Regions from separate parts of the Oryzifoliimicrobium ureilyticum genome, predicted to be linked through region 1. Evidence: riboswitches for the same ligand, from Rfam matches in the RefSeq annotation. Region 1 holds a riboswitch; the other holds the start of a gene.
The links. Region 1 has a riboswitch for FMN ahead of ribB (3,4-dihydroxy-2-butanone-4-phosphate synthase). Riboswitches for the same ligand answer to the same signal wherever they lie in the genome.

Region 1 (5,320 bases):
AATGATTGCGTCCAAGCGGATATCGTATAGATACGGGGAACGCGCAAAGTCCTTTGCTACAGATAACAGCTCATAATGATCTTTTCCGAAAGCCATCACAAAGGTGGGCTGCCGGTCCCTCAGCAACTCACGAACGGCTGAGAGAAGCTCTCGTTCCTCGTCTCTTCCATATAATTCATCCAGGAAGACCACGACAGGCTTGTCTGACGCGGTCAGCTGCAATCCGGCAGATGCAATCTTCGAATTGACTATCTCCGATGAGAAACTGCCTTCGGAGACCTCGAAAAGCTTTCTGACATTGATAAACAACGTATCAGCGTTGCCGTGGCGATCGAGTTCTATTTGTGTTTTCCGTAGAAGTGCACTTTTTCCGCTACCACCTCGACCTTGGACAAGAAAATTCCCGTTGCGGGGTTTATTTCTCACTGCTTCGAGAAAAGCAGTGAACGAATATCTCTTCTGATTGAGCTTTAAATTTGCGAAACGCTTGTTGAAGTCGTCAAGCGTTGCGCCCTCGAGCAGCCTCTGCCCCGGGTAGTGTTGATTGTAGTCCTCATCAGTCAGACTGCCTTGTTGAACCGGACGTTGCGCGGTCTCATCCCGAACGTGGAACAGAGGCTGGCAAATCAAAAGCTTGACAACAGACAGGACGCTGTTCATTGCCCAGCGACGAATTATGCCATCCCCCACGGCATCGAATTCGGATTTTTCTAAAGTTGCCGGATCGCTAATGGCGCGCACAGCGAAGAACTCAGGTCGTGTGCTCAAATCCCTCAAGCCAGACGCTATGTACCCGCTCTCCATGTCGACGGCAACGAAGTTCCGGTCGTTTTTTTGAAGTACGCTCTCCTTAAAGTGAGTGGATTTAACTACTGCGGAGCCAACAACAAAGGAGCCTTCGACGATCGATGGTTCGCCGGCCAACTTCTTGTCTCGTTGCCAGATCGTTATTTTTTCTTGTTCAGGCGCATCAAGACTAGTTCCGCCACGCGCATATTCTATCAAAGTCGGCAGTTTAAGCTCATTCCGGAGCCGACTCGACCGCAACGCTTTTTGGGCAGAACTGCCGACTTCTGAAGGGTCGCCGCCGAGAATGAGACTATAGCCTTCAGGCGTATCGACGAAGGACGAACTGTGGTCGGCCGGGTTGACGTAAGTAGGAACCACGACGTCACCAACTATCGCGTCTTTAAGGCGACCTGAGATCCCGATATTCAGAACCGTTTTCACACGGAACTTACTGCATAGAGCGAGCGCCGCACGAGAGGCCATCAATCCGGGTTTTTCGGTGCAAACATAGATGCCTGTGCGGTTTTGTTTCGCACCGTCGATGAACGTGAACATCTGGTACTTGTAATTTTCAAGATACTGATCTCGTCCAAGCTGGAAAAATCCGCCGGCAAGAAATGCGTCTGACTCCTCTTTGAGGGCGACGACGATCAGAACATCGATCAACTGCTTATCCATAAAACCCGCCCCCACCTCAGTCTCCTAGATGGCCCTAATTTTGCAAGAAAATCTAGCTGAGATTCAACTGGCTGTCTGTTTTGATTGTTGGGTCCTGTTCAAGGTGTCGGAGGTATTTCGCCTGTGATTATTATCGATGATGCTTGAAATGTTTTGGCGCTATATTGAATGTTCGCGGACCCACGACGCGGTCTTGCCCTGCGTCCCGCAAAATGACCAGCCGCATCATAAAGTTGCTTAGGCTGTTCGTCGTAAATCGGAAAATCTATGAAGCACTTTCGCCAAGGGTAGCCGGAGCCAAGCCTTCCTAGCTGCAAGACCCCCCATTTCAGTGCCGGCCGCCGCATCGTTGGGCCCTCGCCGGCATGCCTCACGCCGGGGTGTAGTGCGTCGACCCGCTACTGTTGATCCCAACGCTGTCGAGCGCTTCAATCTTGCGACATATCGATTGAAAAAGGGGCGTTTCAATTACTTAGCAAAACATTGGCATGGGTGGAAGGTTCACATCCTATCAAGAGCAAGAACCAAGTGTCAGACTGGAAACCGGGCGTCTCCAGCCTTCAATTGTTAGGATCAAATGGTCGCTAATCTGGTGTGCGCTGACGCCTATTTAGGATAGTTACTAAGCAGCTTCATTCGACAAAATTGAAGTCTGATAAGCTATGAGGTCTTCGATCGTGACGAGCAGGAGACCGTGCTGTTCGGCGAAGACTTCAAGGTCGTTAAGGCGTGCCATGCTGCCATCGTCCTTGGCGACTTCGCAGATGACACCCGAAGGAGACAAGCCAGCAAGCTTTGCCAGATCGACGGCTGCTTCCGTGTGCCCCGGACGAGATAAGACGCCATTGGGATGAGCGCGGAGCGGGAAGATGTGGCCGGGACGCGCAAACTCTTCCGGTTTCGTGCCATGTCTCACAAGTGCGCGCACCGTCGCTGCTCGGTCGGACGCTGAAATCCCAGTCGTTGTCTCGGGAATGTAATCAACAGAGACCGTAAAAGCTGTCTTCAGCATTTCAGTGTTGCGCGGCACCATCAAAGGTATCTCAAGCTCGTCCAGTCTCTCGCCGTCCATCGCAACGCAGATAAGACCCCGCGCTTTGTTCATCATGAACGCTATCGCTTCTGGCGTGACTTTGTCGGAGGCGACAACGAGGTCGCCTTCATTTTCTCTGTCACGGTCATCAACCACGACAACTATTTCGCCGCGACCGATCGCAGCGACTGCATCTTCTATCTTGGAAATTGCCATAAGTCTGCCTTTCAAGGGTTAGCCGCGTAAGCGACGATTATGGCCGCGAAGGCCACACTTCTCCCTTGGGCGAACAAGCATCTAAAGCGCTGCAAATAACAACGCCCGCTGCATTGCTCTCTTCCATCCGGACTTTGACCGTCGGCTCCGGCATTTCACCGGATCTGCTGACCCTATGGCTTTCGCCAGAGGCGCTCGCGGGCTCCGGGATTTCTCCCGATACCGCCGGTGGGGAGTTTCACCCCGCCCTGAGAACGATATCAACATAAGCTGCTGCATGAGGAGTTCGCAAGGGCAGAGGACATTTTTATGTTAGATCAGGCGCAATCCAATTGGTACTTCTCACCCGCAGTGGCGTCAGGACATGATCAGGCCGCCATCGACGTTGATCGTCTGGCCGGTAATGTAGGCTGCATCGTCACTTGCTAAGAAAGTGACCAATCCTGCGACATCCTCTCCAGAACCGGCCCGCTTCATGGGAATGCCCTGGACCCATTCCTTCATCAGCTCACCTGGAGCGTAGTTCCCCAAGAGTTTCCCCCATGCGTGGTCGTTATACGCCCACATGTCGGTTTCTATGATTCCGGGGCAAAAGGCATTTACAGTGATGTTTTCGACCGCAACTTCCTTGGCAAGGCTTTGCGTGATGCCGACCACTCCCATTTTCGAAGCCGCATAATGCGGCGTGTAGATAAAGCCATCGCGCGCCTGACCGGACGCTGTGTTGATAATACGTCCACCACGACCATGCTTACGCATGCGCAAAATAGCCTCCTGCGCGCAGAGAAATACGCCCTTAGTATTCACCGCCATGACCTTATCCCATTCGTCCTCGGTCATATCCTCAATGCGTGCGATCGTAATAACGCCAGCATTCTGGATCGAGACGTCGATCGTTCCGAATTCTTCCTCCGCAACGTCGAAGAGCATTTTGACGCTGGCTTTGTCGGTGACGTCGCCAACGAAGGAAATTGCCTTGTTGCCGTCTGCCTTAATTGCGCCGGCGACAGAATGAACGACCTCTTCGTTTGCGCAAACCACGACGTTTGCTCCCTCACGCGCAAATCGTCTGGCAATGGATGCGCCAATCCCTCGGCTCGCACCCGTGATCACGACAGTCTTGTTTTCAAAGCGCTGCATTTTTTCCTCCCTGTCAGCCGATGCCGGACAAGTGTCCGCTGATATCCTCATGAGAACTGCGCAGTCAGCCTGCTGCTGCGATGATGGCTGTAAAATCGGAGGCCTTGAGCGATGCCCCGCCGATAAGACCGCCATCGACGTTCTCAATGGAGAAAATCGACGCGGCATTCGATGGCTTGAGCGAACCACCGTACAGGATCCTTATCGCTCGGCCGTCCGCCCCGACCCGTTCCACGAGTGTCTCGCGGATAGCTGCATGAACATCTTCGACCTGTGAGATGCTGGGTACCAGTCCAGAACCGATGGCCCACCTCGGCTCATAGGCGATGGCGGTGTTTTCGCTCGCTCCACTTGTTGGCATTGATCTAATCACTTGACGAGTCACGATTTCGATCGCTTTTCCGAGGTCTCTTTCGCTCTGTGTTTCTCCGACGCAAATGATGCTTGTCAGACCGGCCGCATGCGCCGCCCGAGCTTTCGCAGCGACACTCATATCTGTCTCTTGATACGTCGATCGACGTTCAGAGTGGCCGACGATAACAAACCGTGCCCCAATCTCCGCAAGCATCTGCGCAGAGACATCGCCGGTATAGGCGCCTGTTGCCTCACTATGGCAATCTTGCGCGCCAATTGCGATCGATGATCCGTGCGAGCGAGCTGTCGCCCTTTCAATCAGTGTGAAGGGCGGGCATACGACGATCTCACACGTCGCGCTACTCGTCAGACCCTTCAACGCCTCAATCTCAGCCAGGGAGGCGGCGAGACCATTCATCTTCCAATTGCCGACAACAAGCTTACGCATCAAGTCACCAGCAACAGAACCCACCGTCGACAAGAAGATCGACGCCGGTAACAAAGCTTGCAGCACCAGAAAGAAGAAAGACTGCCGGACCGACCATCTCGTCCACATTGGCCATCCGTTGCATCGGCGTTTGCTCTTCGAATAGCTTTGTCTGGTGAACCATCTCCGGACGTGTGTTCATCGGCGTTGCTGTGTAACCGGGAGAAATGGTGTTGACGCGTATGCCCCTACCAACCCATTCCATTGCCATTGACTTCGACATATGAATGACGCCGGCCTTTGAGGCGTTGTAATGTGCCTGGCTTAGGCCGCGATTGACGATCACACCTGACATAGATGCAATGTTCACGATGGCCCCGCGACCGTTTTTCAGCATCGCCCGCGCCTCTGCTTGGCAGGAGAGGAAAATGCCTTTCAGGTTGATGTCCATCAGCGTTTGATACTGATCTTCTTCCATATCCTCAGCCGGATTGGCATTGGCGATACCGGCGGCATTGACGGCGAGGGTCAGATCGCCAAGTTCACGTTCCGTCAGCTCGACTGCATCTGCAAGCGATGTCTTGCTGGTGACGTCCGCGGCTATTTGTATCGAGCGGCGACCGGCTGCCTCGATAAAGCGGGCCGTATCTTTGAGTCCATCATCCTGACGGCGGTCCAGAAGG
Region 2 (5,320 bases), on a different contig from region 1:
AATGAAGGGAAGGGCCGGCGGGAACTGGAACTGCCTTTTCAGCAATCTCTTCCCGCAGGTAGTCGCGTGGATCGTCTTTGATAGCCGCGAGGCTATCTTGCTTTGCGCCGAGGCCAAATCGCCAGAGCGCCAGTGCTGCATCGATGTCTTTGCTGTTTGCCATTGCCGATACGAACTCCGTTTCGCAATCGGCTGTTCAACGGTGGCGGCGGAGAATTCCGTCGCTTACCGATTGTGATCATTTCGTGGCAGGCTTTGGAACCTCGCGCTCGATTAGGCCTTCTGCAAGGCGCCGCCGCTCGTCGACCGACAGGCCAGCAACATAATCGACCGCTTTTGCCTCCGTCGCCGCTCTCACTGCATATTCTGCGTCTCTCGCTTTTTTCAGCGCATCGGCGAGCGCTTGCTTGTCGAGGTTGGGTTCACCCATCAAAGCGGCAGCCTCGAGCCTTGACTGCCGCGCGTCCTGTGCCGTCGACCTAACATCGCGGCGCGCATCCGAAAGCGCTTTTTGAAAGTCACCGCGTTCTTTGCCCGGCAGTTGCTCACCAGCAAGAGGCAGACGCTGGACGGCGGGTGCCGGTTCAGTTTTAAGGTAAACGAGGCCAGCGCCGATCATCGCGCAGATGAGGAATGTGTTTGACGCCAATAGACCCAGCATCAGCCTCTTATAATTCTGATCGTTCATTGGGCCTCCTGCATGAGCTCACTTTCGGTGGGCACCTTGCCGAAAGCAGTGATCGTGTCGCTCCCGTAGAGCTGAGGTGCCGGAGCGATTGTCGTGACTGCAATCGCCCCTGTCAGACCTCCGGCAAGGCCAACGCCCACCAAGCCTGCGCTGATTAAAAGACGCCGCAGACGAAGGCGGCGCTTTTCCAGCCGAGTCCCGGCTGAAAGAATAGATCCGATCAGCGCCGCTGAAGGTCGGGGCACCTCATAAAGATCGAGTGCTTTGTCGAGTCGCTCCGCGTCGCCAAGACTACGATCTTGGTGATGGGTCTCAAAGTGGTCTTGCGCCTTGCGGCGGATGTCCTCCGGCCAGCGTTGAAGGTCGCCGCCGTACGTCGCCGCCATTCGCCTGAAGAATTCCTCGTTCATCTGCTCGCTCTCAGCTCTCACGATTGCAGTTCCCTTAGGATCGATTGAAGAGCACGCCGACCGCGCGATAGAAGACTTTCAAGGGCGTCGACGCTTACTTGCATCACCTCAGCGGCCTCTTTGTTGGACATTTCCTGGTAGTAAACAAGTACGATGGCTTCCCGTTGGCGCGGAGCGATCGATTGTAGAGCAGTTTTCACCATCGCCTCCGTAATCGTATCATCGAGCAAGGCCGCACCCGGTAACGGTCCCTCATCAACAATATCGGGCGGCTCTGCCATGAGCTGCTCTCGCCTTTTGCGAAGTCGGTCGTAACAGAGATTGAGCGCCACGCGGTGAGCCCAAGTATCGAAACGTGCACCACGCTGTCGCCAGCTTCCGGCATGCCGCCAAATTCGCAGGAATGTTTCTTGCGCAACGTCTTCGGCTTCGGCTTTATCGCCCAGCATGCGCGTGGCGAGCGCCAAAAAGCGCGGCAACTTTTGCTCGACCATCATTCGCATGGCCGTTGGGTCGCCAGCTGCAACGCCTCTTACAAGTGTTTCGTCAGGGTCATTGCTCATGTCAGCGGCCGCAACAACAATGCCTTTCAGCCCACCGTGAACGTTGCCGCCGGCAGGCTTTTCCCATTCCGGATAAACAGCGGTTGCAAATCAGCGAAAGCTTTTCTCCTTCAGCAGAACAAACCTAAAGGCAGGCGTGCGTCGTCATTTTGCATCTTATACGGATGGACGAGAGATATCCGTCGCGGCCCAAGGAAAAAAATCAACGACGAAAACGACCGCCGCTATGCGGCGGTCGCTGATGAAAGAGGATCTAATGCGCGGCAACAGCCGCGCGGGCGGCAAGGATGGATTTGCAGGCATTTGCCGCTTCTTTTCCCTTGATCACGAAGTGATCGCGGAAAAAGTTGATATGGGCATCCGTCTCTTGAAAATGATGCGGCGTCAAAACGGCGGAAAGGATCGGGATGCTTGTATCGAGCTGAACCCGCATGATCCCCTCGAGCACCGTACCGGCGACGAAATCGTGGCGATAAATGCCGCCATCGACGACGAAGGCGCATCCCAAGATGGCGCTGTAGCGGCCGCTTTTTGCCAATAGCTGTGCATGAAGTGGGATTTCAAGTGCGCCTGGCACGTCGATGAGATCGATATCGGCCTCAGAACCGCCAAGTGCTGTCCATTCTGTCACAAAGGACGACGTGCATTGGTCGACAATGTCGGAGTGCCAACGCGCACGAATGACCGCTATGCGGTTTGCGGTAGGTTTGGTGGCGATAGTCATAGTCTTTGCCTTTCAAGGGTTACGCCGGATGTCCGGCTTCTCATGCCTGCCTTTTCAGCAGGCGCGAAAATTCCCTTGGGCGAACAAGCGCCGAACGCCCCCAGCCGAGGGCGTTTTTGTCTTGCTCTCTTTCATCCGGACTTTAACCGTCGGCTCCGGCATCTCACCGGATCTGCTGACCCTCTGGCTTTCACCTGAGGCGCTCGCGGGCTCCGGGATTTCTCCCGATACCGCCGGTGGGGAGTTTCACCCCGCCCTGAGAACGCCGTCAGATAAGTACAGTTTTGCCTGGATGGCAAGCCGTAGATAATACGGGCGCGACTTATCCTGCCGCGTAAGCCTTCTGCACTGGCTCCAGCTGCATCAGGTTGCGCGTGGTGAGTTCATCCACCACCCGTTCCAGTTCGGCGCGCTTCGTTTCGTCACTCCAGTGAAGCACTGTCGCAGCAAGGTTAGCTATCTGTTCGAGATCACGCCGGGTCAGTAAGCCGGTAATGGCCAAGGTGGTACGGCGCATAACAAGATCCGAAAGATGGACCACCTGCTCGTTGCGCAAAATGAAATCGACTTCCGTCAAGCTGTAACCTGAATCAGGCAACAGACCGGCCTCGTTGGTCAGCGGATGATGATGTGCAATTGTTTCCGCTGTTGTGCCATATCGCACGAGCAGTGGCTCGATATCACTGATCGTCTTGCCCGCCGAACCTGCGATACGCGATAGCCAGTGACGCCGTTCCTGTTCGGTCTTTGGGAAATTTCTTCCGCCACCGATCGGCAGGCTCCGCGTGCTGATCCGCCGGCTGCGTTGCAGGCGCTTGAGCACGGTATCAGCCACCTCTTCAGAAAATCCCCGAAACGTCGTCCATTTGCCGCCAACGAGAGAGATGATCGGGAAGGAACGATCTGCTTCGGGCTCGAGCACAGGCGCAGAGTGGTCGCGACTGATAAGGCCGGGGATTGCAGCGTTCGAGGCGGGCAAAGGTCGGATGCCGCTATAGGCATAGACAATTTGCTCACGCCCAAAGCGCAGACCAGGCATCAGCATGCGTACGCTGTCGAGCAGGTAGTCTATTTCCGCATCGGTGCAATGAACGGAATCCGGATCATCCGCCGGTATGTCCGTTGAGCCGATCATGGCCAGCCCCAGATACTCATAAACGAGGCATATACGGCCGTCGTCGGCTTCGAAATAGATCATCCGACCAGCGAGGCTTTTCAGAAGCTCGTCATGCTTGATGAGAATATGAGAGCCCTTCGTACCACCGATCATTTTCGAAGGCGCACCGAGCTTCTTATTGACGTGGTCGATCCAGGGGCCTGCGGCGTTGACAACGAGCTTCGGCCTGACCGTCAAAGTCTGTCCATGCGGATCATGGAAGGTCAAGACGCCGTCCTTGGCCGTCACTATATCCGTATAGTTTGCCGCCGCCGCCGCCGGGTTTGCCTTGATCCCATCGGCAATCAGCTCGTAAACCAGACGCTCAGGATGACTGACTGCGGCGTCATAATAAGTACCGCCGGCAACAATAGCGGGCGTAAGGCCGGGCGTCTCCATCAGCGCCCGTCGCCGGCCAACAAGCTTGTGGCGTGGCATAACGCGGTCGCGTGACCCGTAATAATCGTAGAGGGCAAGTCCTATCTTGATCAGCAAGGCGCCTCTGCTTCGCGGCGCTGTCTTCGAACCGAACAAGGTTCGAAGCGCTGCACCTACCCCTTTCGTCCAGGAGAAAATCGGGATGAGCGTCGGTAGCGGCCGAACCAGATGTGGAGCGTTTTTCAACAGAAGATTACGCTCGAGCGTCGACTGCGCAACAAGGCCAAACTCCCCTGTCTCAAGATATTTCAAGCCGCCATGGATAAGCCTTGAGGGTGCGGCGCTCGTACCAGACCCAAAGTCACCCTTGTCGGTAATCAGGCAGTTCACACCTTGTTCGCAGAGATCGCGGAAAAGGCCGGCACCATTGATGCCGCCGCCGAGGATGACGACGTCATACTCCTTCACGTCGGTTGGCTGACTGATCTTCTCTTCTGAGACGTTCATGATGCTGCCTTTACGATTTTCAAGGAAACGCCCGCTTCTTCAAGCTGACGACGATGAGGTGCCGCGATGCCGTCTGTGACCAGGACCGCATCAAACGCCGTGAGATCCGTAAACACGTTGAGGGCCGTTCTCTCGAACTTTGTATGGTCCATAAGCAAGATTCTCTTGGTTGAAGAGGCTATCATCGCTTGCTTGACCCGAACAATCTGTTGATCCTGGATGAAACAGGTTGTTCCCCGGATAGCCGACGCCGAGCAGATCAAGAGATTTGCCCTCAATTGAGCAATGGCACGTTCGCAAAGTAGACCGATGCAGGCGTGATAGGTTGCATGGTAATGGCCGCCAAGGCAGATGAGGTCGATCTCATCGCAGACAGCAAGTCTTTGGGCCGTATCGAGATTGTTGGTGACGACGGTGAGCGGGCTTACTTCGGCAAGGAGAGAGGCGCAGGCATTGGCTGTGCTGGAATCGTCCAGCATCACAACTTGTCCTGCCTCAACATAGTCCATCGCCGCGCGAGCCAATGCATCCTTTTGGGCCTTGGCGAGCGTTACACGATAGCGGAACGCGCTTTCGTAAATGCCTGACGGTTGGACGCTCACCGAGCCATGGAGCTTACGCAGCATGCCCTGGCGAGCAAGTTGGTCGATGTGGCGATGGATTGTCATTCGGGAAACGCCGAAATGCTCGGCGAGATCGTCGATCCTTACCTGTCCAAGCTGCATCACGTAGGCAGCAATCTCTTCACGGCGGTCTTCTGCCTTTGCCATCTCTCAGGCCTCGTCTTGGTGGCCAAGCTGCTCGATGTGCGGCCATGCCGGCTTGAGAGCATCGACAATGCGATTGAACGTCGCGAAACGGTCGTCGAGAACGGCAACGCGCTGAGAATCCGGC

Region 2: another riboswitch for FMN. It lies ahead of VQ830_RS20825 (6,7-dimethyl-8-ribityllumazine synthase); the one in region 1 lies ahead of ribB (3,4-dihydroxy-2-butanone-4-phosphate synthase).

The regions. Positions count from the first base shown of each region.
Region 1 covers NZ_JBBBVQ010000018.1:24,474-29,793, forward strand. Annotated here, with positions in the region: gene VQ830_RS21255 (5'-methylthioadenosine/S-adenosylhomocysteine nucleosidase family protein) at 1-1,467, opposite strand, end outside; gene ribB (3,4-dihydroxy-2-butanone-4-phosphate synthase) at 2,090-2,716, opposite strand; FMN riboswitch at 2,828-2,976, opposite strand; gene VQ830_RS21265 (glucose 1-dehydrogenase) at 3,074-3,856, opposite strand; gene tpiA (triose-phosphate isomerase) at 3,921-4,658, opposite strand; gene VQ830_RS21275 (SDR family oxidoreductase) at 4,663-5,320, opposite strand, start outside.
Region 2 covers NZ_JBBBVQ010000017.1:57,155-62,474, reverse strand. Annotated here, with positions in the region: gene VQ830_RS20845 (DUF1800 domain-containing protein) at 1-163, opposite strand, end outside; gene VQ830_RS20840 (periplasmic heavy metal sensor) at 239-688, opposite strand; gene VQ830_RS20835 (hypothetical protein) at 685-1,119, opposite strand; gene VQ830_RS20830 (RNA polymerase sigma factor) at 1,116-1,661, opposite strand; gene VQ830_RS20825 (6,7-dimethyl-8-ribityllumazine synthase) at 1,915-2,385, opposite strand; FMN riboswitch at 2,505-2,653, opposite strand; gene VQ830_RS20820 (glycerol-3-phosphate dehydrogenase/oxidase) at 2,708-4,426, opposite strand; gene VQ830_RS20815 (DeoR/GlpR family DNA-binding transcription regulator) at 4,423-5,196, opposite strand; gene VQ830_RS20810 (FGGY-family carbohydrate kinase) at 5,200-5,320, opposite strand, start outside.